Regions from separate parts of the Butyrivibrio sp. FC2001 genome, predicted to be linked through region 1. Evidence: riboswitches for the same ligand, from Rfam matches in the RefSeq annotation. Region 1 holds a riboswitch; each other region holds the start of a gene.
What was found. A riboswitch is a leader RNA that binds a small molecule or an ion and turns the genes downstream of it on or off. The one in region 1 is predicted to bind cyclic di-GMP.
Positions count from the first base shown of each region.

Region 2: linked by a shared signal. The riboswitch ahead of G601_RS23975 (SpaA isopeptide-forming pilin-related protein) and the one ahead of G601_RS0118115 (hypothetical protein) in region 1 are both predicted to bind cyclic di-GMP.
Region 3: linked by a shared signal. The riboswitch ahead of G601_RS26550 (hypothetical protein) and the one ahead of G601_RS0118115 (hypothetical protein) in region 1 are both predicted to bind cyclic di-GMP.

Region 1 covers NZ_KE384133.1:95,136-106,018, forward strand. The annotation lists gene G601_RS0118095 (CinA family protein) at 1-308, shown strand, start outside; gene G601_RS0118100 (hypothetical protein) at 367-972, shown strand; gene G601_RS0118105 (sensor domain-containing diguanylate cyclase) at 1,090-2,874, opposite strand; gene G601_RS0118110 (fibronectin type III domain-containing protein) at 2,998-4,032, opposite strand; gene G601_RS0118115 (hypothetical protein) at 4,195-5,127, opposite strand; cyclic di-GMP riboswitch class I at 5,259-5,348, opposite strand; gene G601_RS0118120 (ATP-dependent helicase) at 5,412-7,358, opposite strand; gene cysK (cysteine synthase A) at 7,372-8,298, opposite strand; gene G601_RS0118130 (hypothetical protein) at 8,390-8,758, opposite strand; gene G601_RS0118135 (hypothetical protein) at 9,528-10,466, opposite strand.
Region 2 covers NZ_KE384132.1:898,463-909,345, reverse strand. The annotation lists gene G601_RS0117605 (hypothetical protein) at 1-914, shown strand, start outside; gene G601_RS0117600 (alpha-amylase family glycosyl hydrolase) at 926-2,644, shown strand; gene G601_RS25405 (Ig-like domain-containing protein) at 2,889-4,010, shown strand; gene G601_RS0117590 (adenylosuccinate synthase) at 4,170-5,462, shown strand; gene G601_RS23980 (hypothetical protein) at 5,528-5,809, shown strand; gene G601_RS0117580 (HAD family hydrolase) at 5,821-6,429, shown strand; gene infC (translation initiation factor IF-3) at 6,638-7,171, shown strand; gene rpmI (50S ribosomal protein L35) at 7,304-7,504, shown strand; gene rplT (50S ribosomal protein L20) at 7,551-7,907, shown strand; cyclic di-GMP riboswitch class I at 8,381-8,461, shown strand; gene G601_RS23975 (SpaA isopeptide-forming pilin-related protein) at 8,587-10,883, shown strand, end outside.
Region 3 covers NZ_KE384132.1:885,171-896,053, forward strand. The annotation lists gene G601_RS23960 (class C sortase) at 1-639, opposite strand, end outside; gene G601_RS0117540 (isopeptide-forming domain-containing fimbrial protein) at 838-2,286, opposite strand; gene G601_RS0117545 (Spy0128 family protein) at 2,403-7,580, opposite strand; gene lepB (signal peptidase I) at 7,621-8,298, opposite strand; gene G601_RS26550 (hypothetical protein) at 8,464-9,519, opposite strand; cyclic di-GMP riboswitch class I at 9,689-9,771, opposite strand; gene G601_RS23975 (SpaA isopeptide-forming pilin-related protein) at 9,941-10,883, opposite strand, start outside.

The DNA of each region.
Region 1 (10,883 bases):
TAAAGCAGGGAGTTCCTGCAGATATCATCGAGATAAACGGTGTCTATTCCAGGGAGACCGCCCTATCAATGGCAAAAGCCTGCATGGATTCCTACGGCGCTGACATCGGCCTTGGAGTGACCGGCACCCTTGGAAACACCGACCCTGAAAATGCCGACAGCGTTCCCGGTGAGGTACACCTTGGCATAATCTTTTCAGATATAAGCCGCACCTTCAGCTTCACACTTCCTTCCGCTCCATCAAGGCATGAGTACAAGCTGATTGTGTCAGACCTTATCGCAGATGAATTGCTAAAAATCCTTTTATGATTTAATATAAAGATATACATTTTCTTATGCTGTTAACAGACAAAGGAGGGGATTCCAGGTGAGTACAGCTACTATCTTTGAAATCATCGGTTACATCGGTTCTGCTCTTGTACTTCTGTCATTTATGATGGTGTCAGTGTACAAGCTGAGAATTGTAAATACTATCGGAAGCTTGTTCTGCGTTATCTACGGTATTCTTATCAACGCATATCCCACGGTTATTATGAACGTAGCTCTGGTTGCCATCAATGTCTACTATCTTGGCAAGATGCTTAACACCGAGAAGAACTACGATCTTGTAAGGGTTTCGGGTGACGACGGTCTGACCAGGTACACCATCGACCGCAACAAGGATGACATCGCCAAATGCTTCCCCGGTATCTCAATGGACTTCAGCAAGGTCAACGCCGGCTTCGTCGTTTGCCACGAGGGTAAGCCTGTGGGGATCATGCTTGGTAACTTAAAGGAACACACCCTGGATATCAAGCTCGACTACTCAGTGCCTCAGTACCGCGATTTCTCTATTGGTGAGTTCCTTATGGCCAACCTCGTTCATGAGGGCATCGACAAGCTGATCTACAAAGGCTCAGACGAGAATCACAAGGCTTATCTTGCAAAGACAGGCTTTGTTGAAAAGGGCGATCATTACGAGAGAATCTTATAATCCGAAAACACAAATCGATTTTTCATGAAACTAAACAGAAGCCTGCTCCACATTCAAAGGAGCAGACTTCTTTTCATTTTACCAAAATCTCATATCCAAAAACTAAAACTCACACTCTCAAATCTCAGCTCTTACTATGCGGTTTCTTCCGCTTTCCTTGGCTTCATAAAGTGCTTTATCAACGCACAGGAAAATGTCCTTACCCTGCACATCACCCTTAATAGTGATAACCCCCATACTTATGGTGAGATGTCCCACCTCAGGGAAGACATGATCCTCAACCCTTTTTCTTAGGGACTCGGCTATCTCCATGGCCTCTTCATTCTCCACGAGAGGAAGAATTACAAAGAACTCCTCGCCTCCCCAACGTCCGGCTCTTCCGTCCCGGTGCTCATGAGCGGCTTCCTTCAAAATAGCTGCCGTCTCCTTAAGTACCACATCGCCGATTTCATGGCTGTAATTGTCATTTACGCTCTTGAAGTGGTCGATATCTATCATCAGGAGACTGACCGGTGTATTCTTCGTAGCAGACTCCTGAAGAAGGTTATTTATCGCCTCTTCCGTTTTTCCTCTGTTAATAAGCCCTGTCAGGGCATCAGTCTCTGCCATGAGTCTTAGCTTCTCATTCAGAACGCGAAGGTCACTCTGAGCCTTCTGCAGATCCTCCATGGTGGTGTAAACAAGACTTGTCAGTCTTCGCATCTGAGCCGCAGGTCCGCGCAAAACGGAGTCATCAACAAGTACATCAGGAAGCTCTGCCGAGGAAGGCTCTCCCTCTCTCATTGCGATGGAAAGCTGTGTTACATTATGCTCAACAATCTCTCCGGTTTCACAGTTCCTGATCAGCTCGCCCCAGGTGTAAAACCCGGAGGTGGAGCAAAGCTGCGCAAATGGCTCAAGCTCCATATCTACATAGCGCTCCCAGAAAGCCTTACGGACAATACATGAATACAGAAGAACCGCCTGTGGCTTAAACGCACGGACTCTCTTAAGTCTATCGTTTACCTGGCTGACAATCGTCGCAGGATTGCCGTAGGACAGCTGAATATCCATGCCCTCCATAATGGTACCGTGCATATTAAGTGAGCCATCCTCTTCTATATGAATGGCACTTCTTAGCCACTGCTCTCCCTTGTACTCGGCAAGGAGCGGGAAGGTATAGCCCTCCATCGCATTGTCGTGGACCTTTCTGTCGATCTGCAGGAACTTTTCATATATCTCGGAAGCATGTCTTCCATTAAGCTCTACCAGCTTGTGACCGTCAGCCTTGGTGACCCTGAAGGGAACACCCAGAGGCTCCCATCCTATGACCTTGTCCACATCCACATGAAAATCATCACCCGCAAAGGTTGTGACCAGTATGGAATCATAGGTGATACCTTTGGCGTCGAACACGTAATGAACCGGGGAATTCAGCATATGTCCGCCTGAATATCCACCGAAAATATGTATATCCTTATCACATTCATCGATCTCGTCGAATAGTGGTTTTGTCTCAAACTCAGTTCCGGGAAGCAAAAACTCAGCTGCCTTGATACCCGGGATGCTGTCAAGCTGCTGACAGATCTGCCTGCCTACAGCCCTTTCATTGCCCTTCACATTGTCATAGCGGAACACCTCCACATTGGTGCTCTCAAAGAAAAGCGCACCAATAAGGATACCTCTGTCCATGAGGTGTCCTTCCATGATCTCTCCTGCTGACATTGTGCCTACAATATCCGCCTCCGGAAATATTATGCTGAGTGTTTTCGCAACGTATTCCGTGAACTTCTCGCCTTCGAGTCCGCTGTATATGTGGAGAAGCATCTGCTTGTAATTTCCGGATTTCCAGGCAGAAAGTATTCCTTCTATCTGAACAAACAGTTCAGGCTTATCCTTTAATTCCACAAGTATCTGTTTCATATTTGTGGCCCTCATAAAAAAACAATTGTCCTACCTTTTATTTTATAACATTTATAACATTCTTCATAGCTAAAATAAAAACAGCCACACCCTAAGGTGTGGCTGAATAATGCACGTTATTATTTAGTTTCCAAGCTCGTCAGTCTGGCAATATCTTGTGATCTTTCCTTTTACATAAACCTTACCACCGATGGTACCGTAAACGATTCTGTCACCCATCTTTTTGTAAGGCATTACAGCTACATAATAGCCCATGTTCTTCTTGAACTTGCTACCGTTAAACTTCTTTACAACAGCAGACTTCTTTTTGCCGCCCTTAATCTTGTATGCTTTATAGCCGACTTTCTCCTGTGTAGAAACATATACGATGTATCCATCTGCGCCCTTTGTCTTCATCCAGCTTACATTGAGCTTGCCCTTCTTGATCTTAACATCGTAGCCCTTCTTGGTTCTTTTGATCTCAGAGTTTACAAGAAGCTGAGTCTGGTCAGACCAGTCTCCGTAATACTTTACATCGTTAATCTCTGTGAAGGCTCTTACCTGAACATAGTACTTCTTCTTATCCTTAGCATCTCCAAAGCTGCCTCCGCGGAATACGCCGGTACCTGTGTCATCATTCTTTACAAGGGTATTGCCTTCATATACCTCGTACTCATATCCTGAAACATCAGGCATCTCTGCCCAGTCAAAGCTGAAGCTTCCAAGATTTCTCCAGTTATGTGTCTGGAAAGGTGCTGATGATTTAGCAGGTGTTGTGTAGAAGGGATCACATAAATATCCGTAATCATCCCAATCAAGACCATACTTTCTGTAATCAACAGTAATATTTACATAATAACGGCTTCCGGGTGTAAGGTTATTAAATGTGTAAGATGTTGAATTAGGATCGATTGAAATTTTCTTAGCCTTTGTCATGGCTCTTGCGCCTTCCAAAGTTGTAGCGATACCAATGTGCATCTTATTGATTTTTGTATCTGAAACCTCAGAATACTTTGTCCAGTTAACTGTAATTGATGTCTGGCTGGGATTAACCTGTTTGATCTCAGCACTCATAGCATGTACAGTCTGTGCTGTCTGCGGTGCCACAAAAACTCCCCCGAGTGCTATAGCAGTTGAAAGAACTGCTGCAGCGATTCTTGTAAAAACTTTTCTCTTCACTTTTTTCATTCCTCTCTTGTTTTTTTATAAAAATCTCTATGCATGCATATATAGAGTTTTTATCTGCTTTTCATAACTAAACTATAAAGTTCATCAACGGTTTATTAAATATATGATGACGCAAAATAGACTGTTTTAATTTCCCAAATTTTCCTCAAAAAATCAGAGTCTGTTCTCGATATTACCCATGAGGTCCTCAGCACCGTTAACTGCTCTGCGCATGTTGTAGTCTGTGGGATTATTGTATACCTTAGTGAAGTCAAGGATTGTGTTACCTGTCTTCATTCCAACTACAAGCTTGTTCTTAAGATCAACGTTGAGCTCATGTGTATCAACATACTCGATGTAATCGCAAAGAATCTCGAAGTCATCCTCGTTGTATGAAAGCACTATGCTAACTATCATGATTACCAGTGCGATGATGGCGAAAAGATAGTTCTTTGTAAATGCAAATGCAAGAAGCGCAGGAAGCATAATGATCCAGCTGACCTCACTCTTGATGAAATCCTTGAACTCAGACTTAACTGTCTTAAGAAGGAAGTTCTTACCATCCTGTACAAAGTAAGTTACAAGATCATAAAACTGCTCCTGGTCTGCCTCATCATAGCAGCCAAGCTGATAGGTGATAAGGATCTTTGAAGAATTCTCGATGAGTCTTTTAACGAGCTTCTTATATACGTGTGACAGCTTGTTAAGGTAAGGAACCTGATCCATCATGTCACCAACTGTCAATGCGCCTCTGCCTACTGTATAGAAAACTCGGCCACACTCTCTTCTGTATCTCTTAAGGTTTTTTCTGCCGAAGGTTCTTACTCTCTCAAGTCCTTCGCTTACCGGATCATCAGATATTTCCTTGCCTACTAGTGCACGGCAGTACATGATCTTCTTACCATACTCGAGGCGGTCAGCCGCTCCCATAACAACAAAGTAGATGACGGCAAGTACAATAAAGCCTATGATCTTAACCACGATATTGGGTATCAGGCATCCGGCAAGTCCTACCAAAAGAATACCTCCAAGTATCAGAAGTAAAGGTGTCAGCCTCTTGTCGAACATCTTCTGAATTTCTTTCGCATACTTTTTTCTCTCTTCCATGTGTATAGCTCTCCTCTCCTTTTTTCGGGAATACAGCGATCAGAACAGACCGGATAGCAAAGAAACTTCCAGAATTTAAGACAATATTATAGAATAAAAAACTGCAAATAGTAACGAATCTCTCCGTCACTGTTTGCAGTCAAACCATCTTTAATAAATCATTCCCCAAAAGATTTACAACTTTGCGTCCATACATCACTGTATGTTTGCCCCCAACGTACATTCAATTGTGTCCCCTCACAAATTATAATTATACCGCAATTTAGCTCTGATTAAAACCTCTTTTAGCGCGTAAATTTCGGTCTTATCATCTTCTTAACAGAGGCCTTGGGGCGATTCTTGTCGGACTTATGCTCTTTTTTCCTGTCCTTCGCGGAAACTGAAGATATCTCCTTAACAAAAGTCGAATCCTCATCATTGTAGGTAAGGATGTTAAGTTTATTCCTTGCCCTCGTCATTCCTACATAGAATATCCTGCGCTCTTCCTCAAATTCCCGAAGCTCCTGCCTGTCCGCGAACTTCTTATTCCCGATAACCTTGTTTGGAAAAACTCCATCGCAGGCATCCATCAGGTAAACCTCGTCATACTCCAGTCCCTTACTGGAATGAATCGTCGAAAGAATGAGCTTTGCCCTGTAGTCCGGCTCCTTATCCCTGAAAATAATCTGCAGATCATCAAGCCTTCTCATAAGGCCGCCTATGGTCTCCTCATTAGCAGCTATCATTTTCAGGATGAAAAGCTTATTCGTATCGATATGATTATTCTCCAGATATTCGCCGTATCCCATGAAGCGCTCAATCCTGTTAAGTGCCTTAAGAGGCGTCTCATGCCTCATGTTGTAAAGGTGTGTCCTGAGGGACCTGCACTTTGCCTTCACATGGGCTCCCAGCATATCGGTCTCCTCCACTGCATCAAGAATCGGAAGGTCCGAACTTGCAGCAAGTCTGCACAGTCTCTCCGCCTGTGTCTTCTTAAGATACGTCTGGCACTTAAAATATATCTTCATGAAGTTCTCTTCATCATAAGGATCCATGCAGAATTTCAGGATGCTCTCCACATCCATCACGACTCTGTGCGTAAAAAATCCCATGTCTGCATTCCTTACGCGATAAGGAATGCCCTGCCTCTCAAGGATATCCACAAGAGGAATGATGCTCTCGTTATCCCTGTAGAGCACCGCCGTCTGATTTTTCACATCATCCGCAACCTTAGCAAGATAATTGTACTGATTTCTCCTGCTGTTTAGCTGGATGTAGTTAATCTCCGAATCTCTTCCCCGGGCCGCCTGCATATGCTTATCATGGCGCATATCGTTATGTCTTATAAAAACATCAGCAGCAGACACTATCGCTGCATTTGATCTGAAGTTCTGATCCATTATAAGGACCTTCGCACCGGGATGATCCTTTTCAAAATTAAGGAGCGCCTCAGGATATGCCGCCCTGAAGCCATAGATACTCTGATCCTCATCACCGACCATGAAAAGGTTGCCATCTTTTCCTGATAAAAGACCTATTATCATGTGCTGGACCTTGGAAGTATCCTGCGCCTCGTCCACGCAAATGTATCTGTACTTATCCTGATAAAACTTAAGGAGCTCCGGCGAGCCCTTGAGCATCCTGTAGGCGTAGACCATCTGGTCATCGTAGTCCATGAGCCCGCGCCTTTTGAGCTCCGCATTGTAGGCCTCATATACAGGAAGGATGTCTATATCCATGTCGTTGTCGAGCTTTTTTATCTCATCATTTGTGAGCAACATATTCTTGCAATAGGTTATGAGGGTTCTCACTCCCTTTATGTCGCTCTCCGTGGGATATTCCTTTTTAACCTTGATAAAAATGTCGGTGAGGATCTTGCCGATCAGCTTTTCATCGGTCACAAGATCGTATGCCTTCTTCCCGATCAGCCTGCCGTAATGCTGGATGATCTTGGCACATATTCCGTTTATGGTCCTGAATTCCAGCAAAAAGGATAAATCCTCGCCGAACACTGATTTAAACCTGTCAGCCATATCCTTCGTGGCGGCTACGGTGTAGGTCAGCGTGAGCACATGCTGAGGATCTATCCCTTTACAATAAAGCATATATCCAAGCCTGTTCACCAGGACCGTGGTCTTGCCGCTTCCAGGAACTGCCAGAAGAAGCACCGGTCCTTCGGTGGTCCTTACCGCATCAAGCTGCTGATCGCTAAGATGCGATAAGTATCTTTCATAAAACTCATTGTAATTCATGTCCTGCTAATTCCTACGAAAATAATGGTGTGGAAAAATATCTCTCCGCAGTGTCGGGAAGTATGGTCACCACAGTTTTCCCGGGTCCAAGCTTCTTAGCAAGCTTAATAGCTGCTGCCACATTGGTTCCGCTGGAGATTCCGCACATAAGGCCTTCAAGCTTTGCAAGATTCTTGGAGGTCTCAATGGCCTCTTTATCGGACACCACACAAATATCGTCATAGATGGTCTGGTTCAAAATCTCAGGAATAATGCCGTCTCCGATGCCCATCTGAAGATGTGTTCCAACATTACCTCCAGCAAGAATTGCTGCATTCTCAGGCTCTGCTGCCCATATCTTGATAAAAGGATATTCTTCCTTCAGGACTTCACCTATTCCTGTGAGGGTTCCGCCTGTTCCAATTCCTGAGCAGAAGCCATGTATCGGTCCATCCACCTGCTCGAGAATCTCCTTCACCGTGCCATTTTTATGAGCCATAGTGTTAGCAGGATTCTCAAACTGCTGCGGTACGAAGACATTAGGATTCTCATTCCTCATTCTGAGCGCTGTATGCAAGCATTCATCGATGCAGGCTCCGATGTCGCCATCATCATGTATCAGCACAACCTCTGCGCCGTAATGCTCTATGAGCTTCCTGCGCTCCTCGCTGACAGAATCAGGCATGATTATTCTGGTCTTATATCCTCTTACCGCACCTACAAGCGCAAGGCCAATGCCCTGATTACCGCTGGTGGGCTCGACGATAATTGTATCTTCCTTTATAAGACCGGCCTTCTCCGCTTCATTTATCATATTGAGGGCAGTTCTTGTCTTAATTGATCCGCCGATATTAGTTCCTTCAAACTTAACCAGTATCTGCGCACTGTCTGCATCAACCATACGGTTAAGCCTTATCATGGGCGTATGTCCAACTGCCTCAAGTACATTATCATATATCATCGAAAAAGTAACTCCTCTACATCTGTTTTGTGCAAGCACACTCATACATTTTATACCAAGAGATTTGCGGCAACAATAACAAAAAAGGTACTCAAAACTGAGTACCCTTGAAATTATAGTCATAGTCCATATTCTCTACTCTTTCATCTCCTGTCTGTTCAACCAGAAGACTCATGTCAAAATTAAAATCGACTATATCGTTGTTCTTAACGTAAAAGTACACCGGCATTGTTCTATCAGGGAACCCTCTGTCCAGGGCATCCATGATGGGCTTACAATCCGCACGGTTGTCTCCATCAAGATCCTCCCAGCAGGTAATCTCACACTTGAGATCTCTGTCTAATACCTTAGCATCAAAGGCGATGGTAAAGTACTTGTTTGCTTTTCCGTCCTCGGACTGAAACAAATCAAAATGTACGACCTGCTCCACTTCCTTGGGGCCAAATAATCCTCCTAACATGTATTTCAAACCTCTCTGTTTTTTCTTTTTAATATAGCATATTTGGGATGAGTTACGCCGATTCATGAACAATATTTTTTTCTGGCTGAATTTTCGTGAACCATTACCTCGCGGTGTGCGCGGGGGGCGGATGGCGTTACGTCTGCTCGCAAACTTGCTTTCTTTCTGGTCTAACTTTTTTCTTCCTGTTTCGGGGCTGTTACGCCGGTAGGTTTTATTTCTGACATTCCGGTTGCACCTTGATACCATGTTTTGGGGAGCCGTTGCGTCTATATTCTAATTTGTTCGCGGGTCGACGTAACTCTTCCCTCTACATTTCTCCCGCACATCAACCTATTTTGTTGAATCACACCTTACCGGTTGAACTAATCTTTTGGAAGTGCTGCTGCCGTTCAACCAGTTCAGGTGGTTCTGTTCATATTGGTTGAACTTGTTGTTGGAGGACGCTTCTTCTGTTCAGTCAATTCAGATGATTTCTCTCCAACCGGATGAACTCCCTTAATTGAAGTCGCTCATCCCTTACGTCTATGATCTAATTTGTTCGCGGTTAGACGCAACTCACTCCTGTACGCACTTCCCGCATATCAACCTATTTGAGTGAATTTCTTCCAACTGGTTGAACCATCTTTTGACAGCAACTTTACTGTTCATCCAATTTAGATTATTCTAGCCTACTGATTGAACTCCCTAAAGCTAAAATCCAAAACAAAAGGCCGCAACTAGATAATCTAGCAAGTCAGCCTTCAACATACATGAGACTATATTTAATTCAGAACAGATCCAACATACTATCCAGATAAATCTCTTCTCTGACATTCAGCCAATACTCAGGCTTGGTCATGTAATACAGCAGGAACTCAAGGATTATCGCGCTGCCAAGGCTTCTTCCCTCAATCTTAAAGTGAGAAAAGCCCGCAGGCATATAGGTATTTTGAATGTCATCTATGCCTATAAATCCCGGATTCTTCATAGCATCAGAGAATCTATAGCCTCTCCCTGCATCAGGAGAAACACAGATGTGATCTTCACACTTCTCACCAAGGCTCTTGCGACTGACATTCTCGTAGCACTTCTTCCTGTCGTAGCAGCCAAACCAGCAACATTCATTACACAGAAACTCAACCTTCTGCTTCTGCGTATCGGATAGACCTTTAAGCTTATCCAACTCTTTATTAAGTCTGAAATCAGGAACTACAAAACGGAATTCTTCACGGTCGAGCTCTGCCTTAAGCTCCTCAAAGTCTGTCAACACCTTTGTTGTGGAAGACACAAAATAAAAACCGGGATAGGTTCTCCTAAGATAATCAAGCAGTAAATCCGAATGAACAATTATGCCATTCTCTGCATTACCGCTTTTCTCAAACATTCTGCACAAATCATTACACCGCTTATCCGCAAGATGCTCTTCTCTAAGCAGTGAATTGCTGAAGGTCAGCCTTGCAGAAATACCATATTCTGCCATAAGCGAAGCCACATCCGCAGGGTCTTCATCCCCGAAACCCACACGGCCACCGCCCCAAATACAGTCTCCTGGTGCTCCATAGATTGAGCCTATCTCACACCAATCATAGAAATATTCCCTATGCTCCCTGAAAAGCGGCAAAAACACTTTATATAATTCATAAAACTCAAATAATCCAGGCAAGTGATAGTAAGCTTTCCCCTTTTTCTCCTCGTCTGTTTCCATTGGCTTTACAATAATATTCATATTTACGATACTCCCCTTGAACACAACTTCTTTCATACTAGCTATTTCAGGTTACTAATCAAAAACGATATAACAAGAATAATTGTACAAAGTTCAGTTTCTATATACAAGCTAGTCAGTGTGCGATAAACATCCTGCATATCAAGTAATTATCTATTCAAAAGATGTTACGCCTACTAACGAACCATTCTCTCTACCGGTTGCCTCGCGGGAAGTGCTGCCATAAAGCCGTTGCGTCTATCCGCGAACAAATCCTTCTACCGGTTGCCTCGCGGGAAGTGCCGCCATAAAGCCGTTGCGTCTATCCGCGAACAAATCCTTCTACCGGTTGCCTCGCGGGAAGTGCTGCCATAAAGCCGTTGCGTCTATCCGCGAACAAATCCTTCTACCGGTTACCCTGGAACAACCGCCAAGTGA
Region 2 (10,883 bases), on a different contig from region 1:
CACTTGCACAGAAGGATATCCAGATTCCTTCCGATATACCTCATGGTGATATGCCGGGAGACAAGATCGAGATTGGCGACAGCCATATCGCCAAGGCAAAGACAATCTTCCCTAAGTTACTTGAGGAGCTTTCAAAGGTTACAGCTTCTAACCCTTACGGAAGAGCAGTAATTACAGTTTGCGGAGGATCAGGCGTAGGAAAGTCTGAGATCGCATCACTTCTTTCTTATATGCTTGAGCAGTCAGGCATCGGAAGCTACACAATGTCAGGTGATAACTATCCTCATCGTATTCCTATGTACAACGATGCTGAGAGACTTCACACATTCAGACAGTGCGGTATCAGAGGCATGGTTGACGGCGGAGCCATGAACGCTGAGAACTACAAGATCGTTAAGGGATTCCAGGAGCAGAACGATGATGCTAATGCTGAGCATGTAAAAGAGTATCCCTGGTTTGATTCTTATCTCAGTGCAGGTAAGAAGGGACTTGATGCTTACCTTGGAACTCCTAACGAGACAGATTTTGCAGAGGTTGATTCCATCCTTGCAGCATTCAAGAGCGGAGCTGACAAGCTTTGGCTTAAGAGAATGGGTAGAGATGAGACAACTCTCTGGTACGACGAAGTAGATATGACTAATAAGCAGGTTCTTATCATTGAGTGGACTCATGGTAACACAGACTGCATGAAGGAAGTTGATATTCCGATTCTTCTTAACAGCACACCTCAGGAGACTCTTGAGCACAGAAGAAGCCGTGCCCGCGATGGTAAGGTAGACAGTCCTTTCACAATGATGGTTCTTGAGCTCGAGCAGAATAAGCTCGTTGCACAGGCTCACAAGGCTAAGATCATCGTAAGCAAACAGGGCGAGATCATAAGCTATGACGATTTTAAGAAGTTAATGGGAATTTAAAAGGAGTAAAAATGAGTAAATTTGTAGATAACGGACCTATGCTCAATGCATACCCCGACAGTTGTGGCGGTACACTTGGTGATATCGTTACCATGCTTGAAAAGGAAGAGTTTAAGGATACTTTCAGTTCATTCTATATTCTTCCCAGCATATATAACACTGACCTTGACAGAGGATTTTCCGTAATTGATTACGGTATTAATAAGGAACTTGGTTCCAAGGAGGATCTCGACAGACTTCGTGCACTTGGAATTGACCTTAAGCTTGATTTTATTCTTAATCATGCTTCAGTTTTATCACCTCAGTTCCAGGATCTTCTGAAAAATGGTGAGAAATCAAAGTATGCTGACTTTTTCATTAACTGGAACAAATTCTGGGATGGTTGTGGCGAGATGACTGAGGAAGGCTATATCCAGCCTGATCAGAAGTATATTAAGGATATGTTTTTCAGAAAGCCCGGACTTCCTATCCTGATGGTTCGTATGCCTGACGGAAAGGAGATTCCGTACTGGAACACTTTCTATCAGGAAGTACAGTACAGAAGACCCGATGCACAGGATATTATCCAGGCTGTAGAGGATTATAAAGAGAAAAACGTCAGCACTTCTGCTTCTGAAAATGAGCAGGGCGGCGGAAGAATGCAGTACATGACTGCAGAGAGAATCGCTAAGAGTGTCTGCGAGGGACTTAATGAGGGAAAGAAACCGGAAGAAATCGAATTTGGGAAATATGAAGAATATAAGGAGGCTGTTTTAGAGTTTCTTGCAAACGGAAGAAAGTATCTTGGTCAGATGGATCTTAACATCAAGTCTGATCTCGTTTGGGAACACTATGAGAATACTCTTAAAACACTTTCAGGTTACGGAGCTGCGATCGTAAGACTTGATGCATTTGCTTATGCTCCCAAGGAACCCGGAAAGAAGAACTTCTTAAACGAGCCCGATACATGGGATGTACTCGAGAAGGTTAAGGGAATTGCCGATAAGAACAATCTTCGCCTTCTTCCTGAGATTCATGACAGCTACGGCGCAGGAATCTATGAGAAGGTTGCAGACAAGGGCTACATGACCTATGACTTCTTCCTTCCCGGACTTCTCATCTATGCTATGGAGAAGAATAGCGGAGATGTACTTGTTCGTTGGGCTAAGGAGCTTACAGATAAAAATATCAGAGTTGTTAACATGCTTGGTTGTCACGATGGTATTCCGGTTCTTGATCTTAAGGGATTCATTCCGGATGATGAGATCGAGAAGCTTATCGAGGTAGTAGTCGGAAGAGGTGGTCTTGTAAAGAACCTCCACGGCCAGAAGAATATGTACTACCAGGTTAACTCTACATATTACAGTGCGCTCGGTGCTGATGATAAGAAGATGCTCTTCGCAAGAGCTGTTCAGATGTTCATGCCCGGTAAGCCTCAGGTTTGGTATCTTGACCTCTTTGCAGGTAAGAACGACTACGAGGCAGTTGAGAGAGCAGGCGCAGGTGGACATAAGGAAATCAACCGCACCAACCTTACAAACGAGGCTGTTGCAGAGATGATGAAGAAGCCTGTTGTAGAGAAGCAGCTTGAGCTTTTAAGACTCAGAAACACAAATCCTGCCTTCGGATTTGATTCAAAGCTCACTCTTGAGCAGGACGGGTCCGTGACAAAGTTTATCTGGGAAAAGGACGGAAACAGAGTAGCTCTTAAGGCAGACTTTGCTACTTATGACTATGAAATAGAGGCTTGATAGTATAACTTCATTATAAAAACATAGTTGTAATAAAAAAGTTATATACTGCCAAAAAAGGTTATAGATTACTAAAAAAAATAATATTCAGCTTTTAAAAAATTAACCGCTAATTTATAGACTGGTTATTTTCACCCCAATAATATTTATTAGTGTTCGGTACAATACTCCTAGTAAATATGATGTTCTCAAAGGAGCAAGTAATGGTATGAGCTTTCCCTTTGAGAAGGATTGGGGGTAACACATGAGAAATTTTAAGAGCAGACAGCTAAAATCAGCATTTGTGCTTCTATTTGCCATGCTGATTTTTTCTATTTCATGTCCTTGCGTAGGTGTTACAGCCTATGCGGAGGAGGACCAGGACATCAGAGTGGTGTTCGAGGATGATGATGAAATAGACGACGATGATGAAGACGACGAAGACGACGGCGAAGATGAGGATGATGCTGATGATGAAGATGATGGCGATGGCGCTGATACCAAGGATGATAACGCCGACCAGGGAAAACAGCCGGAACCCTCAAATAATAGCAATACTACTAATAATAGTAAGAAGTCTTCAAAGTCTACAAGTCGCAAGACCCATCGAAAGGTTACAGTAGAGGCTTCAAGTAAGGCTACTACTTATTATGATAAGGTTGTGCCCGGTGATGATATCAGAATCACTGTAAAGATCAGAGGGCATAAGGTAAAGAGTAAGAAACTGAAATTTTCCTCAAGTAAGAAATCTGTGGCTTCCGTATCAAAGGATGGCGTTATCACAGCCAATAAGAAAGGCACAGCCAAAATTAAAATAAGAAGTAAGACAAATAAGAAAGATAAGTGCACCATGATAGTTACTGTTGCTGATAGCTCAGTAAGGACACTTTTCATAGGTGATTCCAGAAGCGTTGATATCTTCTCGGGATCAGAATCTTCAATTCTTGGTGAAGTGCACGATGACATTGTTGTATGTGCCATGAACAGTGCGAAAATATTCTTCATGAAGGATGTTCTGAAAAACAGTGACTTAAGCGACTATGACACGATCATAACCTGGATGGGTGCAAATGATTATGGTGCGTTCAATCCTTATAAGAAGAATTACTCCAAGCTTGTTTCATCAGGCAAAAAGCTTGTGCTATGCACAGTCGGTGCATCCGGGGATCAATACATGCCACCTCAGGATCTAGCGTATTTTGGAAACGGAGTAATAAACAGCTTCAATTCCCAGCTCAAGAAATGGGCCAAGAAGAAAAAGGTTGATACAATACCTCTGTTTGAATATGTTCAGAAAAATGTGCACGTAGATTCAAAGGATGGAGTGCACTATTCGCCAAAGCCCAACAAGAATATATGGAATTACATTTTAGATAATATAAGTTGATCTTTTATATTTTTCTTTCCAGTGCCCAATAGGTGCATTTACTTATTTTCTAATATGTAGTATATTATCAGTTGGTTATTTAGAAAATTATTGTTATGGATATGGGTTCCTTAGTGGTGCGCATATCCATAACCTTGTAACACAGAATGGAGAACAAACATGGTAAAAGCAGTAGTTGGAGCAAACTGGGGAGACGAGGGAAAAGGTAAGATCACAGACATGATGGCTGATCAGGCCGATGTGGTTGTACGTTTTCAGGGAGGCGCGAACGCAGGACATACCATTGTTAATAAATATGGCAAGTTTGCATTACATACACTCCCTTCAGGAGTATTTCATCAAAACATTACTAATATAATCGGTAACGGTGTTGCACTTAACATTCCTGTTCTTATAGGAGAGCTTAAGACAGTAACAGATCAGAACGTTCCTACACCGAACCTTCTTATTTCAGATCGTTGCCAGATCGTAATGCCTTATCACATCCTTTTCGATCAGTATGAAGAGGAGAGACTTGGCGGTAAGTCATTTGGTTCAACAAAGTCAGGTATCGCACCTTTCTATTCAGATAAATATGCTAAGATCGGTTTCCAGGTTAATGAGCTCTTTGATGAGGAGCTTCTTAAGGAAAAGGTAGAGAGAGTTCTTGTTACAAAGAACATCCTTCTTAAGGAACTTTATCACAAGCCTGAGATTGATCCTACAGAGCTTCTTGAGACTCTTCACGAGTGGAGAGATATGGTTAAGCCTTATGTGGCTGATACAGCTCTTTTCCTTGAAAAGGCTAATAAGGAAGGTAAGACAATCCTCCTTGAGGGTCAGCTTGGAACAATGAAGGATCCCGATCACGGAATTTATCCTATGGTTACATCATCATCTACACTTGCTGCTTATGGCGCAATCGGTGCAGGTATCGCACCTTACGAGATCAAGCAGATCGTAGTTGTTAACAAGGCTTATTCATCAGCAGTTGGAGCAGGTGCTTTCACATCCGAGATCTTCGGTGAGGAGGCTGACGAGCTCAGAAGACGCGGTGGCGATGGCGGTGAGTACGGTGCTACAACAGGTCGTCCTCGTCGTATGGGATGGTACGACTGCGTAGCAAGTAAATATGGCTGCAGACTTCAGGGTGCAACAGATGTTGCTTTCACAGTACTTGATGTTCTTGGATACCTTGAAGAGATTCCGGTATGTGTAGGTTATGAGATCAACGGAGAGGTTACTAAGGACTTCCCTGTTACACATCTCCTTGAGAAGGCTAAGCCTGTATACGAGACACTTCCCGGATGGAATTGCGATATCCGCGGAATTAAGAAGTACGAGGATCTTCCCGAGAACTGCCGCAAGTATATCGAGTTCATCGAGAAGGAGATTGGATACCCGATCACAATGGTATCTAACGGACCTGCTAGAGAAGATATTATTTATCGCGAGAGCGCTCTTAGCAAATAAGATGATTTTTACCGGGCTGTCACAGTTAGTGTTGGCAGCCCGTTTTACGGTTTTAAGGAGAAATTATGAAAAATAGCGAAACACCGATGTTTAAGAGAGTAATTGCTATAGCAGGCATTATCTTACTTGTTGGTATATATGTAGTTCTTCTTTTTGAGGCTATATTCGGCGAGATGGGCCCTGGAAGTGCTTTTGCAGGTTGTGCGGCTGCTACGATTGCAATACCGATTTTACTGTGGCTTATTCTGTGGGTATATACCGCGCTTACAGGCAACAGAACAGTAGCATCAGCAGATCCCTATGGTAAGAATGACGTCCCTGCAAAGGACAGCAGTGACGCAGAGTAAGAGGCTTAGTTATGGCAATAAGTACAGTAATTTTTGATATAGGTAATGTCCTTGTGGACTTTTGCTGGGAGGATTTCCTTAGAGATAAGGGCTTCGATGAAGAGATGGTTCAGAGAATCGGAGATGCCAGCACCAGAACAGAGGCGTGGAATGAATTCGACAGAGGTGTTCTTGATTCCAAGGGAATCGTGGATGGCTTTGTGAAAAACGATCCTTCTATAGAAAAAGAGCTCCGAATGGCTTTTTCAGATCTCACAGGACTTCTTAGAAAAAGAGAACGCACAATGCCCTGGATCAAGGCATTGAAGAAGGCAGGCTACAAAGTGCTTGTTCTTTCAAACTTTTCAAAGCAGGCACTTGAACCTAATAAGTTTATGAATGAATTCCTTGATGAGGTAGACGGCGGAATTCTGAGCTATAAATATAAGATCATTAAGCCGGACCGCGCTATATTCGAGCTTATTACCGATAAATACGACCTTGTTCCGGAACAGTGCGTGTTCATTGACGATACTGTGAGGAACATTACAGCCGCTAAGAAATTCGGAATGAACGGTATAGTATATAACTCCTATGAGCAGGTTGAATCAGAGCTTCAGGCCCTGGGAGTAAATTATTGAAAAAATATTGTTGACACACCAATAGCTGTGTGATATATTTTGCTAGTATGAAAATAAAGCAGAGGTTTCCACTCTCACCCTGTGGCGAAGGCTCCAGGCGTTAATAAATTTTCGATGTTTATCCTTTCAGGATTTTATCTGCGAATTTGGATGCAGAGCATAGATGATTGTTAAGTGGATTCTTTTGCGAATCCACTTTTTTTGTTTCGTGAATTGGAGGTACAAAACAATTAGCAACAACGATTTATTCATCAATGAACAGATCAGAGACAAAGAGGTTCGTGTAATTGGAGTTGATAACGAACAGCTTGGGGTAATGTCCATTCAGGATGCCAGAAAGCTTGCAGATGAGGCAGGTGTTGATCTGGTGAAGATCGCTCCCAATGCTAAGCCGCCTGTTTGCCGCATCGTTGATTACGGCAAGTTTAAGTATGAGCAGCTTCGCAAGGAGAAGGAAGCACGTAAGAAGCAGAAGACTGTTGAAATAAAAGAAATCCGTTTGTCACCCAACATTGATACAAACGATCTTAACACCAAGGTTAATGCAGCAAAGAAGTTCCTTGAGAAAGGTAACCGTGTAAAGGTTACTCTGAGATTCAGAGGACGTGAGATGGCACACATGGGTGCAAGCGTTCACATTCTTACAGATTTCGCTGAGGCACTCAGTGATATAGCTGTTATTGATAAGCAGCCCAAGGTTGAGGGACGTAGTATGACAATGTTCCTTACTGAGAAGAAGTAATTGATTGTTTCTCTTCAATAACCCTTAGGAGAGTTACATATAAAGTAATTGTTCAGAATCGTTTCTATGGATGATTACACTGCTTAAATTAGCAGAGAATTTTAATAATTTACAGCATAGGAGGATTTAGTTATGCAGCACAAGATGAAAACAAACAGATCTGCTGCCAAGCGTTTCAAGGTAACAGGCACAGGTAAGCTGATCCGTAACAAGGCGTACAAGCGTCACATTCTTACAAAGAAGTCTACAAAGAGAAAGAGAAATCTTAGACAGGCAGCAGTAGTTGATGCTACTAATGTAAAGACAATGAAGAAGATTCTGCCTTACGTTTAATCTTAAGAGCAGTACCATTTGAAAAAATATTTAGGAGGAAACCGAAATGGCAAGAATTAAAGGTGGCATGAACGCCAAGAAGAAGCATAAAAGAGTTTTAAAGCTCGCTAAGGGCTATAGAGGCGCTAGATCAAAGCAGTATAGAGTTGCTAAGCAGTCAGTTATGAGAGCACTTACATCAGCATTCGCTGGTCGTAAGCAGAAGAAGAGAGATATGAGATCTCTTTGGATTACACGTATCAACGCTGCAGCTCGTCTTAACGGTATGTCTTATTCAAACCTTATGCACGGTCTTAAGCTTGCAGAGGTTGAGATTAACCGCAAGATGCTTGCTGAGATGGCTGTAAATGATCCTGAAGGCTTCAAGACTCTTACAGAGATCGCTAAGCAGAAGATTGCATAACATAAACCTGACTATTGCAAAGGCTTTATAAATTGTATCTTATGGCAAGATAATTATTAAGTCGCACTATCACAAGATAGGGCGACTTTTTAATATTCTAATCTAAAATGTGTGTCTGTAATTTCAATAATTTCCCGTTTTGAAATTCTTATTATAAGAGGATAAAGTTTATAAACAAGGATAAACTCTTGCTTAAAAAACTATGTAAACCCTTGTTTTTTGCATAATTTCTATGTAAAGTACATCATAGAGGGAGAATGAGTACGAGTAATACTTCCGATGTCAGGCATCAATTCGCCCATAAAATCATATATAAATGAAAACTTGAAAAATACTTTTAAATAATGATATTCGCTATTGATTTTTTGAATCATATAATGTATCATAAATTTAGGTACAGATGTGAAATATAGTTTCAAATATGATAGCCTGCTACTTACGAAGGTGGCCTTACATCTGTAATTACATATGGTAAAGATTCAGGGCAAAACTATCGTGAGGTAGTGACGCAAAGCTACAGGGTCTGTTTTTTGAGCAGATAGCCAGCTGCCTGTACTATTTGGAACAGGTATTAGTTGATAATGCTTGTGATAAATATTTGTGCAGATGAATTTGTTAAAGCCCTGTTTGCATTGTTCAAACAGGGCTTTTTTATAGGAATTTCAGGGATGAGATTCTTGTGGGAAGGTTTTATAGAGCAATGCCGAGACATGTGGGAAAAGAGAAATTAAATGAATACCTGAAGAAGCACGAATTTCTAAAGCGCTGGCTTTCTATTATGCTTGTGCTTTCGCTTCTTGTGGGAACAGGAACACTCTACGCCATGAACAGAGGTGCATCAGCAGTCTCAGAAGAAGGTGCTGAGGAAGTCGGAATGGTTCTGGAGGACTATTCAGATGAGGGCTCTGATGGTGGTGATGATGGAGTTGTTTTTGCAGACTCTGAAGATGAAGAGGAAGAGTCTTATGACGACAGCAGCGAGGAATCAGAAGAAAGCTACGAAGATGAATCAGGATCAGAAGAGACTGAGGAAGCTGTAGAACCTGAAGAAAGCTCTGAGGATACAGAAAATACCGAGGAGAGCACAGAGGAGAATTCTGAGGAAACTGAGAACACAGAAAATCCTGAAAATGAGGAGAATGCTGAAAACCCTGATAATCAGGAAAATACAGAAGAAGTAGCTACCGAGGAAACAGCGGAGAATCCTGAGACAGAAGAACCTACAGAGGAAAAAGAGGATGAGATTACAAAGGATATCATTCTGAAAATTTCTTACGTTGATGATGAAGGCAATGTTCTTACTGATAATGATGGCAATGCCTATGCAGATGAAGAAGAGATAGTATTAGACGAAAGCGTTGAGCTTCCTGAGGATGCAGCAGAGCTTGAGGGCTTCGAGTTTAAGAAAGCTACCTATGATGACCTTGAGATCAAGAAGGTCGATGTGAAGAAATACACAGCCTCTGATGAGACTGAGTATACATATTATGAATTTGTTTCTGATGATATGCCTTCCTACGAAGACTACGAGCAGGATGAAGAGGGCAAGTATATCAGCAGAATCAAGGAAGATACCAGCCTTGTTTTCGTATATGAGAAGACCAAGACAGAGGAAGAGGAGTCCGAGGAAGAGAAGAAGGCTGAAAATACAGAAGAAGGTAAGATCGCAGAGCAGGATATCCCTGAGTCAGTCGATCTTGCAGATTATGTAACCGAGACTGTAATCGAAAGATTAAAAGAGGATGGAACCTGGGAAGCAATAACAGAGGCTGACATCAAAGAGGGTGATCATCTCCGTATTACAGTTAAGTACAGCATGCCTCAGGAAGCGGCACTTAGTGATGATATTCACATGAGCGTACCTGAGCAGTATGGAAATGTTATTACATCACAGTCTGACCTTGATGATGGAAACGGTACTGTAGAAGCTACCGAGGATAACCAGATAAAGGTTAACTACAGTGATGAATATAAGAAGGAGAAAATCGCCAGCGAGTCCGAAAACGATGCAAAGGATGGCTCTTCTGAGGATGCTGGTAACACCGATGGCTCATCTGAAAGTAATGAAGAGGATAAGACTTCAGAGTCCACAGATGACAATGCAAAACTGAAAAAAAGCGGGAGTCTTACTTCCGCTTTGCTTTCATTTGTATCACCCGTGATGGATTTTTTTGACGGCTTCACAATCGTTGCCCATGCAGCAGGGCAGGATTATGGCAATGCAACTGGGACTCTTACTTATGAGACCATAGTTGATTCAACTAATGACGGTGGCATGAAGATTACTGGAGTATCAGTTAAAAAGAACCCTGATATTCACTGGAATTCAGATGGAACAAAATCCTACACTGGCGGAACTGAGATACAGAGTGGCGCACAGGTAAATCAGGGCGAAGGCCTTATCTTCAGACTTGAGTATATCCTTAAGATAGGAACTGTAAGTAAGGAGAAACCTTCAGTTACTTATGCCCTTTCAAATCATGGTATAACTGTAGACCAGGCAGCTAGCGGTTCTGTTTACAACGGTAATAACGAAGAGGTTGGTACCTTTACAATCGATGAAAGCGGACTTATTACAATAACCTTCCATGATGAGTTTGCAGATAAAAATAAGACAAATGTAATTGATGACAGCTATTTCTTCTTCTATGCCACTGCAAAGGGCGATGAGGGCAAGGAAAAGACAACCAGGATATACGAGTTTGGAAATGACGTCACATTTACAATAGAAATTTTAAATGTTAAATCTCCGGATTTGACACTTAATAAGAAGATACTGGAGGACTATTCGCGGGCATCCGGAAAAATTAAATATCAGATAACTCTTAGCACCGAGAACGGCTCAGGCACAGAGATTCTGTTTAAAGACTGGCTGGAAGTATATAACAACTGGTCAAATAACAATAACTTTTTGCAGGATCTGACTAATACTGCAAATGCAGGTGCTACCGGAGATTTTAACTTTATTAAAAAGTA
Region 3 (10,883 bases), on a different contig from region 1:
CGTGACATAGTCTTGGTCAGGATAAATCGTCAGTCCCTGTGTCTCCTCAGGAAGAACAATCTGTATATTATCAACCTGATACGCGAAGGTCTGATTCATTATATGTAAGAGGAATGTATCCCCTTCTATCATTTGATCAAGCTCTGAAAAGAGCTTAGCGGACGGAAGTCCTCTGTGTCCTGATAAAATCGCATGTGAACCGGTTGTACCGGCAGGAAGCGATGATCCAGGTATATGACCTATTCCAACCTGCAAAACAGATTCTGTTACATCATGATAAACCGGCAGGTCAACGCCGAGCTTCTCAATCTCAATATGTCCCATTACTCCGGTTCCGGTGGGATCAAGCACTGAATGATATTCAGCAAGTTCTTCATCTGAGAGGTTAAAATTCATTCCTCTCTCTTTAAGTTTGTCATTATATTCCTGAGCAGTTTGCCAATATGTATTGTAATCTTCCTCAGTTAAAGTAGACATTAAGTCTTCGTAATCTGTTACTGTTCTACTCTGATTCTTGGTATTTATATAGTTACTTACAGACGGATACAGAAAAATACCAAGGCCCACAAAGAAAACGGCTGCAAATATGAGGTTTGGCAATTGCTTTGCAAATCCCTTACTCTTCATTCTACTATCCATCCATTAAATGTAAGTACGTTTATCTTCCCAAATCTGATTCCCTGAAAATCTGTGTTCCGAGGCGAACGGATGAGTCCGCCCCAGAACCCCAGCATGTTTCTATATATATTGTCTACAGAAACAAGATTCATTTTTCAGTAAAATATATTTTTTTAAATCTCTACCTGTAAAAAAACTAATTATTTGCCAAAAAGTCAATTACTCAGCGTCGTTCTTTCTGCGAACTACGAAGAATACAACTGCAGCTACGATAAGAAGTCCACCAATGATGTAGAAGATTGTTGTACCAATTCCACCTGTTGAAGGAAGAACTGCACCAGAATTATTCTCAATAGAAACTACTCCCTGACCATCTGCACTAGGAGTAAAAGCATTTCCGTCGTCCTCTACAGGAACTAAAGTATTTGTTCTTGCATTATCAGCAGGAAGATTATAGCCAGGTAATGTCTCTGTCTCGTAAACCTTATAAGTATTTTCTATATTAGTAATACCTCTTATAACAATAAAACCATCTTTATCTGTAACAAGTTCAGCAGACGTACTATTTGCATCCAAATAATAGCAATTGTTAGCAGTATCTTTAGAGACCTTGACAGGGTTGCCAGAAGCATCTCTTAATTCAAACTTAACACCTTCGAGAGCCTTACCTGTGTTATCGTGCTTATAAACAACCGCTCTGTAAGTGTGGTAGTATACAGTATCTTCCTGATGATACTGATCATAATCAAGGTCTACCTTATTGTTCTTTGCTGTATCAAGAATTGCATCTGCAGTAATTGTAGCTGAGAAAGTAATAGTTGCTGTTGCAGCTAGTCCGGAATTAGGTGCAAAGCTAAATCCGAAAGTTGCACCCTTAAGTTCACTTACAGGAGTTCCTTCATAACCTGTTACTACTGCATCGTTATTATATCTAAGACCTGAAGACATGGTATCTCTAACCTCTATTGCCTTAGATGTAGCTGCAGGAATAACTACCTCAATCTGATAGTAAACAGTATCTCCAACCTTAACTGTTAAATCATTGTCTGCATAAGTACCTGCTGTTGCACCCTGTTTCTTATCAACTGTAGGATATGTGTTCTTCTCTGTAATACTTACATTTGCACTTCCAATTGTCAGCGCTATCATTTTTGAACCAAGGCTTGATGTAACAAGATAATAGCCATTACCATCAACACCAAGAGATGTTGCTCCACCTTCTGCCGCATTAACCGTACCTGATTCAAAGTTGTCCTTTATTTTATCAAATGCCGCTGCAAGTTCCTCTCCACTAGGCTTATTTGCATCTTCATATGTGGCATACACATTATATCTTCCATCGCTTGCGAGTGTGTAATCAAAATACCCTGTGGATTTAAGTGCCTTAGCACGATCTTCTGTGTCAGTGTAGTAAACAACTGTACCGGATGCAACTTCATTAGTTTCACTATTAAGTGAAGCACCCGCGCTAGCATCAGCAGATAAAATCTTATACCAGGTATATGTCTGTGCTGTTGAAGCCTCTTTCTTATTTGCATCACTATTAGCAGCGCTGTTGATAGTGATGTCTGCAGCCTTAGCTGTCATTGCGGTTCCTGCTGTAAATGTAATGGACATCGCCATAGCACCAGCAAGGATTCCAGTTAAAAATTTCTTGAGTCCTTTCATGTAAACCTCTCTCCTTTTGTTTGAATCTTGTCTGTTTTAGACGTTTTTTGTTGCTTTGTAACTTTATGTCGTGCAAATGAGCACTTTTTAAAATGCCTTAGGCATCTTAAACCTTATTATTCTTCTTTTCTTCTCTTTACATAGAAGATTCCACATGCTCCGATAAGAAGCATTACCAGTCCGACTATTACATATGGCAGCTTTCCAGTTCCACCTGTGGAAGGAAGCGCATATCCCGATACATACTGGTTAGTGATAGTAACTGTTCCATAGTTGTTATTCGCATCAGCAGACATAGTATACTTCGGCATTCCATCACCATTCAGTGCATGGTACTCTGTAGTACCGTATTTGTATGTAACAGAATAATCTCTTAAGTACTTTTCATCCTCTTTCACACAGTATTCATACTTGTTGCCATTCTCATCAAGAAGAGGAATATCTTCTAATGTAAGCGTCCATGAGTTATCTGCTGTCAGCTGATATGCTGTTCCATATTGCTTCCATTCACCGCCTGAAATTCTCTGATAAATGTAAACATCCAGACTAGTGCGATCCTTTGAGTTGTCCTGTCCTGTCGGATCAAGCCAAACCTTGCTTATAGTCAGTTCTCCAGCAAGCACATTATTAAATACAACATCTGTAATTTTTCCTGAAATATATTCAGCATTAAAGATGTATTTTGCATTTTCAAATGTATCCAGATTCTCAGGAAGTGTCAGTCTGCAAACAGCAAGTGTCTTACCCTTCTGATCTCTATAATAGATGTCCGCACCCAGATAGAAGAAATCTTCGTGTACAGTATGCAGATTATGTTTAGAATACTTCTCCGGGTTGGCCATGTTATCGCCATTATAGGTCTTGTTAAACTGTGTATACTTTTTACGAACCTGAATCTCTACAGTATATACAGCAGAGTCATACTTAATACCCTTGGTATCACCTGCGACCTCAGTTATTCTGTATGTATAATCACCTTCAAATCTGAATGGAACAGAACCAAAATCAGCAATTCTGGTATTATTACCATCTCCTACAATTGTAATTGTCGTGTTTTCAGGCATCGGCTGTGACTCAAGCTTTACTGATTTATTAGCAGTATCCCAAGCTTTATATCCGGCAGCCTCTATCTTGAATGTGAACGCCTTACTGCTATCCCATGCACCACCAGTAAAGTTCTTGGTAATCGTAATCGGGCCAACAGGTATGCTGTAATAGTTGCAGACCTGAACTGTCTCAATATCACCGCCTACATGGGCTTCAGGTGCTACGTCATAATGGTTCTTCAAGTCAATTGAATATACTTTTCTTAAGTTTTGACCACCTGTACCATAACCATCTACGCCGTTATTAGAGTCAACCGTAACATCATATTTTGTAACTCTTGAAAGGTTATTGGTTGTAATGACATAACTGCTATTTGAACTATAGTCATAGCCAAGAGTCAAACCATCTGCAACCTCTTCTACCTGGTAGGTACCTGCAGGAAGTCCTGAAATTGTCCACTGAGCATTGTTGTTATAAGTTACTTTATATACATTCCCCGAAGGATACTCAGTAGCTGCTTCCTCACCTGAAGTTCTGTCTCTGTTTGCTGTATCAACAAATCCCTTAAAGACGATATAACTTCCTGTATCCACATTAGTGATACGGAATCTGATAGTCTGCAGTAAAGCTGCATTAGTCTTATTTCTTACAAACTCAGAACCGAAGTCGTTAACAACCATCTTGTGGATTCTGAGAAGGCCTGAACCAGTATTGTAAAAAGCAGTATTCTCATCACTCAGCGCATTCGCCATATGCTTAGTTACATTATTTCTTAATGTATTTGTGTTGCCTGATGTAATATAGTTATTCTTTAACTGTTTAATGAATGCACTCTCAGACTCGTGGTTGTATTTAAAGTAAACAACCTTCTGATTCTCGGTACCGGGATTCTCAACCCTGGCAATAATGTAGTCCTCATCCTTTGTTATTGAAGAATCAGCTACATCATTCTCACTGATAGCAAAGTATATGCACCCGTCATAAATGTAGTTGTTATTATAATCAAAGGTAAACTGTATTGTAGAGCCGTCGTTCTCAAGGCTATCTGTCAATGTCTCGACGCTTCCATTGCTCTTTACAACTTTTACAGTAAACTTGAACTTATTGTTGCCCGGATCTCCTCCATTCAGGTACTTATGAAGAATCAATCCGACACTTCCTCTTGAAGTAGTATTATTAAATGTTGGAATTCCGTTTACTGCATTAGTGCAATTCTCATCTGTGTAATATGAAGGTGCACTTACGCGGTAGTACATCGTGTTAGTATATTCATTCAGCTTCTGGCAGGTAACCGTTACTTTTGCGTAATAAATTGTTCTATCAGCTGAATAAGCCTTAGCAGAATCATCAGCTGAACCCTGTGTCTCAGCTATCTTATAAACAAAGTCTGTACTCTGTCCTTCACCAATTGTTGTGTACTGATAATTTGAACGATTTTTCTTATCAGCTTCATTACCAAATGTTATAGGATTAAAGGTAACTACGTGTGGATCTTCATCGTTCTTGACAGTTTCTACTTCTGTCCATCCATTTGTACCATTGGAATCCTTTTTATAAAGTGTAAATCCAAATCCTTTAACAGTTGATGCCTGACCATCTACATTCTTATAGGTCTGGAACTGAGCAGTTCCACTTATCTGCTGAACTTCATCATATGTATTGTGGAACTCGCTGGTTATTTTAATGCTGGGGAAGGATATCCATCCTGCTGATGTACTATCATTTTCCCATGAAGCATACTGCTGACCTGATATGAAAACACCTACTACGCCATCAGAACTACGTACTGTGCTGGCATTAGGGAAGTTCCATATAATAGTTCTTGCAATTGAATCCTCTTTTCTTCCTGCAAGTGTGTCTGATCCAACTGTTTCACCATTTGTTTCAACCATGAATTTGTGTAATTTGATTTCGCCTGAGGGCATTACATTAAATACAATGGTCTGATCAGGATTCTTCTTAATTGTTAACTTCTCTGCTGCACCGATATTAGCAAGGTCGCTCTCAGAAACAGTTACATAATATGTTCCTGCAGCATATGAAGTAGTGTCGACATAATATCTTTCATTGCGATTAGCATCCTTAACAATTGACGCATTAGCAGTACGGGTTGCAAGATCTGCTGAAGCATTTCTTACGTATGTCATCATTCCTTCAACAGTATTTTCAAGATCTGCCTGTGTATGGGTTGTATCGAGCTTAATATACTCAGCACCCTTTTCATGACCTACATTATTCTTGTACTGTTCAGGAACCATGAAATATGCTTTTTCACCCTTAAGATTGAAGTTACCGATAATGCTTGCAGCTATAAATGTCTGCTCAACACTGTTTGTCATATCATTACCGGTCTGGGCATTAGCATATACTACCTTTGCTGCAAAGTTTGTCTCAGACTCATTTACAAAAATCTGGTATGTTGTAAGTCCAAAGTTTACAGCATCACCAAGAACTGATTTGAATGTATCTGTTCCGGGTGTATGGTTCTGATATGCAATAACTGCATATATTGAGAAGTTGTCCTCGCTGAATTCTACCTTCTCATCATCACCAACCTCAGCAGTTGCCTCGGTAAGTGTCTTAACCTCGATATCCTCAGAAGTAATCTCCTTAGCTTCCTCCGTGCTTTCGATTGAGTTTGCTTCCTTTACCTCATCTTTAATAGGCATATGAACTACAGAAATATCTTCCTGAGAAGCTGAAAGGCTATCAGATAACTGGTTCTCCTTAAACTGAATACTTACGTTTACCAAGCCTTCCTTAGGCTGAATCTCCTTGCCTTCATACATGAAAGCAATATCATACAGAATTGTATTGCTTTCGCTATACTGGCAGGATTCATCCTTTCCTGCATCCTTAGCAATTGCATCAGCGTTATCATTAAGTGCATTCAGGTATGCATCGTAATTGTAGTTCTCTGTCTGTGAATTGAGCTCTGTTACCTTAAGTTCAATTCCCTCAGGGAATACTCCCTCAGCTGTAGCCTCAGCTGTAACAATTACCTTGTCATCGCTGTAGCTAAAGCTTGTCTCTGTTGTAGCCTTAACATATGTGAAGACAATATCAGAATCCTCACTTATTGTTATATCTTCACTGTCGGTAACTGTAGCTTTATATTCTTTTACAACAACCTTGTTTTCTCTATTTTCAGTTCCTTCAGTCTGTTCACTTCCTTCAGCCTGTTCAGTTTCTTCTGTCTTCTCAGAATCCTCTGAACTGTCCTCAAGGACAGGTGTGATCTTTGTGATCTTCTGATCGTTATATGTTGCTCCAAGATAGAAATATCCATCAAGAGTTGTTGATTCACCCTGCTTAAGATCAGTTTCCTCAGCAATAACGAAATCTTCTGCTTCCTTTATCTCTGCACCGTCTTTATCCACATACTTGGCTGTGAGCTTGACACCACCGTCAACCACAATCTCATGTGAATATGTAAGTACAACTGTCTTATTCTCTTTAACAGTTAAAGCTGTTCCATCAGCTGTGTTTACTTCGTAATATTTATATCCATTGGCATCCTGCTTGGCTACGATCTTAGAAATAACAGTTTCATCGATTGAAGCCTGCTTAAACTCATAGCCCTCCTGCTTGGGTGCCTCTGTCTCAAAATCAAGGCTCTCGGAAAGACTTATTTCCTTTTCATCAGCAATCTGCTCATTGTCCTCAGTCACATAAGAAACTGTAAGAACTACATCCTGTGTAAGATCTACATCATTGGTGTCCTTAAGCCCTTCACTGGAGTTAGGAGCATCTGTGTTCTCACCATCTTCAGTTGTCTGATTATCAGAAGCATCTGCGAGGTCTGTTGTGCCATCAGAATTCTCACCTTCTGATGTTCCATCTGTAGATTCAGTCTCTGAATTATCTGTTGAATCTGTATCCTCATCTGATGTGACATCTGAGTTACCATCTTCATTTACATCAGCATCTGATGAAGTCCCCTCATCTGTGTCAGCATTATCTGTGCTTTCACCATCAGTACTGTCTGCATCTCCAGAATCCTGTACAGAGTCTGTATCTCCTTCATCCCCACCTTCAGCTGCAAGATCATCGCTATCATTCCCGCTAAGGACCATTCCAACATCCTCAGCATCCTCGTCTGATAACGCGTTCGCAGACTTATTAAGTGAATACATTGTTGCTGTTGTAACTAAAAGAGCCACAACCAACATTACTGATATCCATCTTTTAAGGTGAGTGTGTTTTTTTACAAACCCCTCGATACGATTGTTGTCCAATTTCCTCATTTCAATTCTTTCCCTTGTTACCTTTTCTCCGCCCAACGAATTACTGCAATTCCGGTTCATCCATACTTTCTGTACCGGTGCTGGCTTTACTCTCTATCCCCCCAAAATCTTTTACAGGGTAAAGCCTAAAAAATACTGCTCCTATCAACTGTTCTGCGGATACGCATCCTACAGTTGTTGATCTGGAGTCGATTGAAACCGATCTGTGGTCTCCCAAAACAAAATATCTCTTGTCAGGAACCTGATACGGAAATTCAACCTTGTCGCCCTCTCCCATGCCGGCTGCATACTGACTCGGATCTGATATATAAGGCTCATCCAGCTCAACGCCGTTTACATAAACCTTTCCAGCTTCGTCGATATTTATCCAGTCACCGGGAGATCCCACTACTCGCTTTACCAGAACCTTGTTGTTGTAGTAAAACGCGATCAACTCTCCCGTCTCAAATTGTGCATAGTTATTAGCTATTACAATCTGTCCTGTCTCAAGCGTAGGTGTCATACTGTCACCTGTAACTCTTAGCACTGTGATAAAAAAGCTTGATACCAGCACTGAGATAGCGGCCACAACCACGATAACCACCAGTGTATTTCTGAGTGTTCTCTTGTAGTCGTGCTTTCTGTATTCTCGTTTTAGCTCTGTTCTCAGTTCTTCAAGCGACGGTCTATTCAATTGTTCATTTGGAGCTTCTTGTGATGGAATCTTTTTATCTTCCATAATTTTCAGACCCTCTAATTGTCTGTGCTTAACCGCATAAGAACATTACATTCGAAGCGTAGCTTACTAATTATAAAATTTTTATAAACTTCTATGTATACGAATTATGCACTAAGCTATTCATAATCCGTACTTGACAACAATAGTTTCTTATGTATGTAACATTTAACTTTCTGCGGCAGTTTCCATTTTATCCGTATCAGTACTATCTATTTCGGCCTTCTTGGTTGTCTTTCTTGTTGTGCGTTTCTTAGTTGCAGTAGACTTCTCCTCAGTGGTAGTTTCCTTAGTTTTCTTCGCTGTTGAAGTCTTTCTTGTCCTCTTTACAGGCTTTTTTTCTTCAACAGTCTCGGTTGTATTTTCAGACTTCTCTTCTTCAACGTTCTCTACTGTATTTTCAGGCTTCTCTTCTTCAACAGTCTCTTCCGGCTCAGCCTTCTTTTTGGCTGTTGTCTTTTTGGTGGTTGTCTTTTTGGTGGTTGTCTTTTTGGTGGTTGTCTTCTTGGCTGCTGCCTTCTTAAGTCCGCCGGAGAGTTCCTTGATTCTGAGCATTTCCTCAGCCTCACCCTCTTCTTCCGGCTTAAAGCCGCGCTCAGCCTCGGCTATTCGCATAGCCTCTATCCTCTTAACAGTTTCCTCGTACTGTATAGCCGCTTTCTGAGCAGCCTCAAAGAATCCGTTTATGGAAAGTATCGCCTCTGCAAGCGTACCTGCATCCTGGATCTGCATAAGCTTCTTTTCTTCTTCAGCGTGAAGAGCATCTCTTTCTCTCTCCAGTCTCGCATGGAAGCCCTTAAATTCACGCTCATGCCTTGCCCTAAGTCCCGTGATATCCTTCTGGAACAAAGCTTCTGCCTTGGCTTTCTGCTCATTGAACTTCTCACGCATTTCTGCCTTTTCTTCATTGAAGCCGTTTAGGAGGTTGGCTCTCTCTATAGCAGCCTGCTGCATATAAGCGGTCTTCTCCCTTGCATGCTGTGCGATCAGTTGTTCCTTCTGCTGCGTGAACTTGCTTCTCATCTCAGCCTTTTCTTCATCGAATTTTGCAAGAAGCTCTGCTCTCTCATCAGCCATCTGCTGAAGGAGCTGTTCACGTTCCCTGTCGAACTGATTCTGCATCTCCTTTTCGTGAGCTCTAATGGATTCTGCTTCTTCAGAAAACTCAACCAGCATCTGCAGTAATTCTTTCCTGTTTAATTTCCTAAGTTCTTTACGTGCCATGAATCTCCTTAATTCATCCCCACATATAAATGCTTCAAAATAGTCCCCTCGTACTATGTTTATAGAGCAGCTGAACCTGTTTTATGGCAAAAAAATAGCCCGTTTGAGTTCAAACAAGGCTTTGCATCAAAAGAAAGAATAATAATGATGCGCTTCCTTTACTAAGCGCACCAGCAACTGGCTGTCTATCCCCATTGAACAGACCCTTTAGCTTTGCGTCACTACCTTGCGGTAGCTTTGCCCTGAATTTCTTCACTTAACCATATTTTGTTATTTACAGCACACTCATAATATGATAGCCATAAATAAAAATCAATAGAAAAGATGCGCTTTTTTGAACTTTTTATTTATTCCTGGGAAACTGATTTTTACTGAGTTTCCCAGGATAGTTTATGTACCTTATAATTTTTATAAACTGATCTTATTTTCGCTTTCTTCGTTTCCTCCTGAAATACTCCTCACCCACAAGAGCTAGTGTTACAAGAACAAGTCCGCCTATTGTGAAAGGTATTCTTCCGCTTCCTCCAGTAGAAGGTAAAGCATATGCCGGTACATCATTTCTTGTATTGGTAATTGTTATTGTTCCGGAGGTTATTCCAGGCGAATTGTTGTCGGAATAGCTAGCCGTGTAATATAGGTTTGCAACCTCAGAAACATAATATAGCCACTCGTATGTAATGCCGGTTGTATCATCTTTATAGAATCTGTCAAGTCCGTTCAATGTAACCTTCCAGTCGTCAACCGCAGTTATTGTTGTTTCTTTTTTAAAACCGATATCCTCTGCTCCGACTGTAGCTCCGGTGGCTCCCTTTGTACTGTTTGATGTATCAAGCCCTGCATCGGATGAAGCAACTGAAGCTGAAACATTGGCCATTGGTTTGTCACAGGTCTGCCATCCGTTCAATATCTGTATAGTAGTATTTCCCGAAATCGTAATGGTCTTAGTCAACCTGGTTATTGAATTCGAATTAACTTCATCAGCATATGTATGCTCTTCACCATTGATTATGATCTTAGTAAGATCATTCCCATGTGTAGCAAAGGTGAATGTCAACTGTGAGCCATCCTTTACAGACGGGAATCCCACATATTCAAGTATCTGGTTATTCGGATTTCTCCTGTCAATGTTTACTGTGTAGTAATTTCCAAGCCCTGAGGAATCCGACTTTCCGTTGACAACATTTCCAAGTCTTCTCCCAATCCTTATTGAAATGGCTGATGGCTTTGTAACATCATCAGCATTTACCCAATCCTTCTTGACTGTAAATGAAGTTGAATTCTTTTTATTGGGAGCATATACAGGCTGGCCTGCGGTAAACTCACTTCCTCCAAGCTCTGTAAAGAAGTTATCAGGCAGCTTAAGC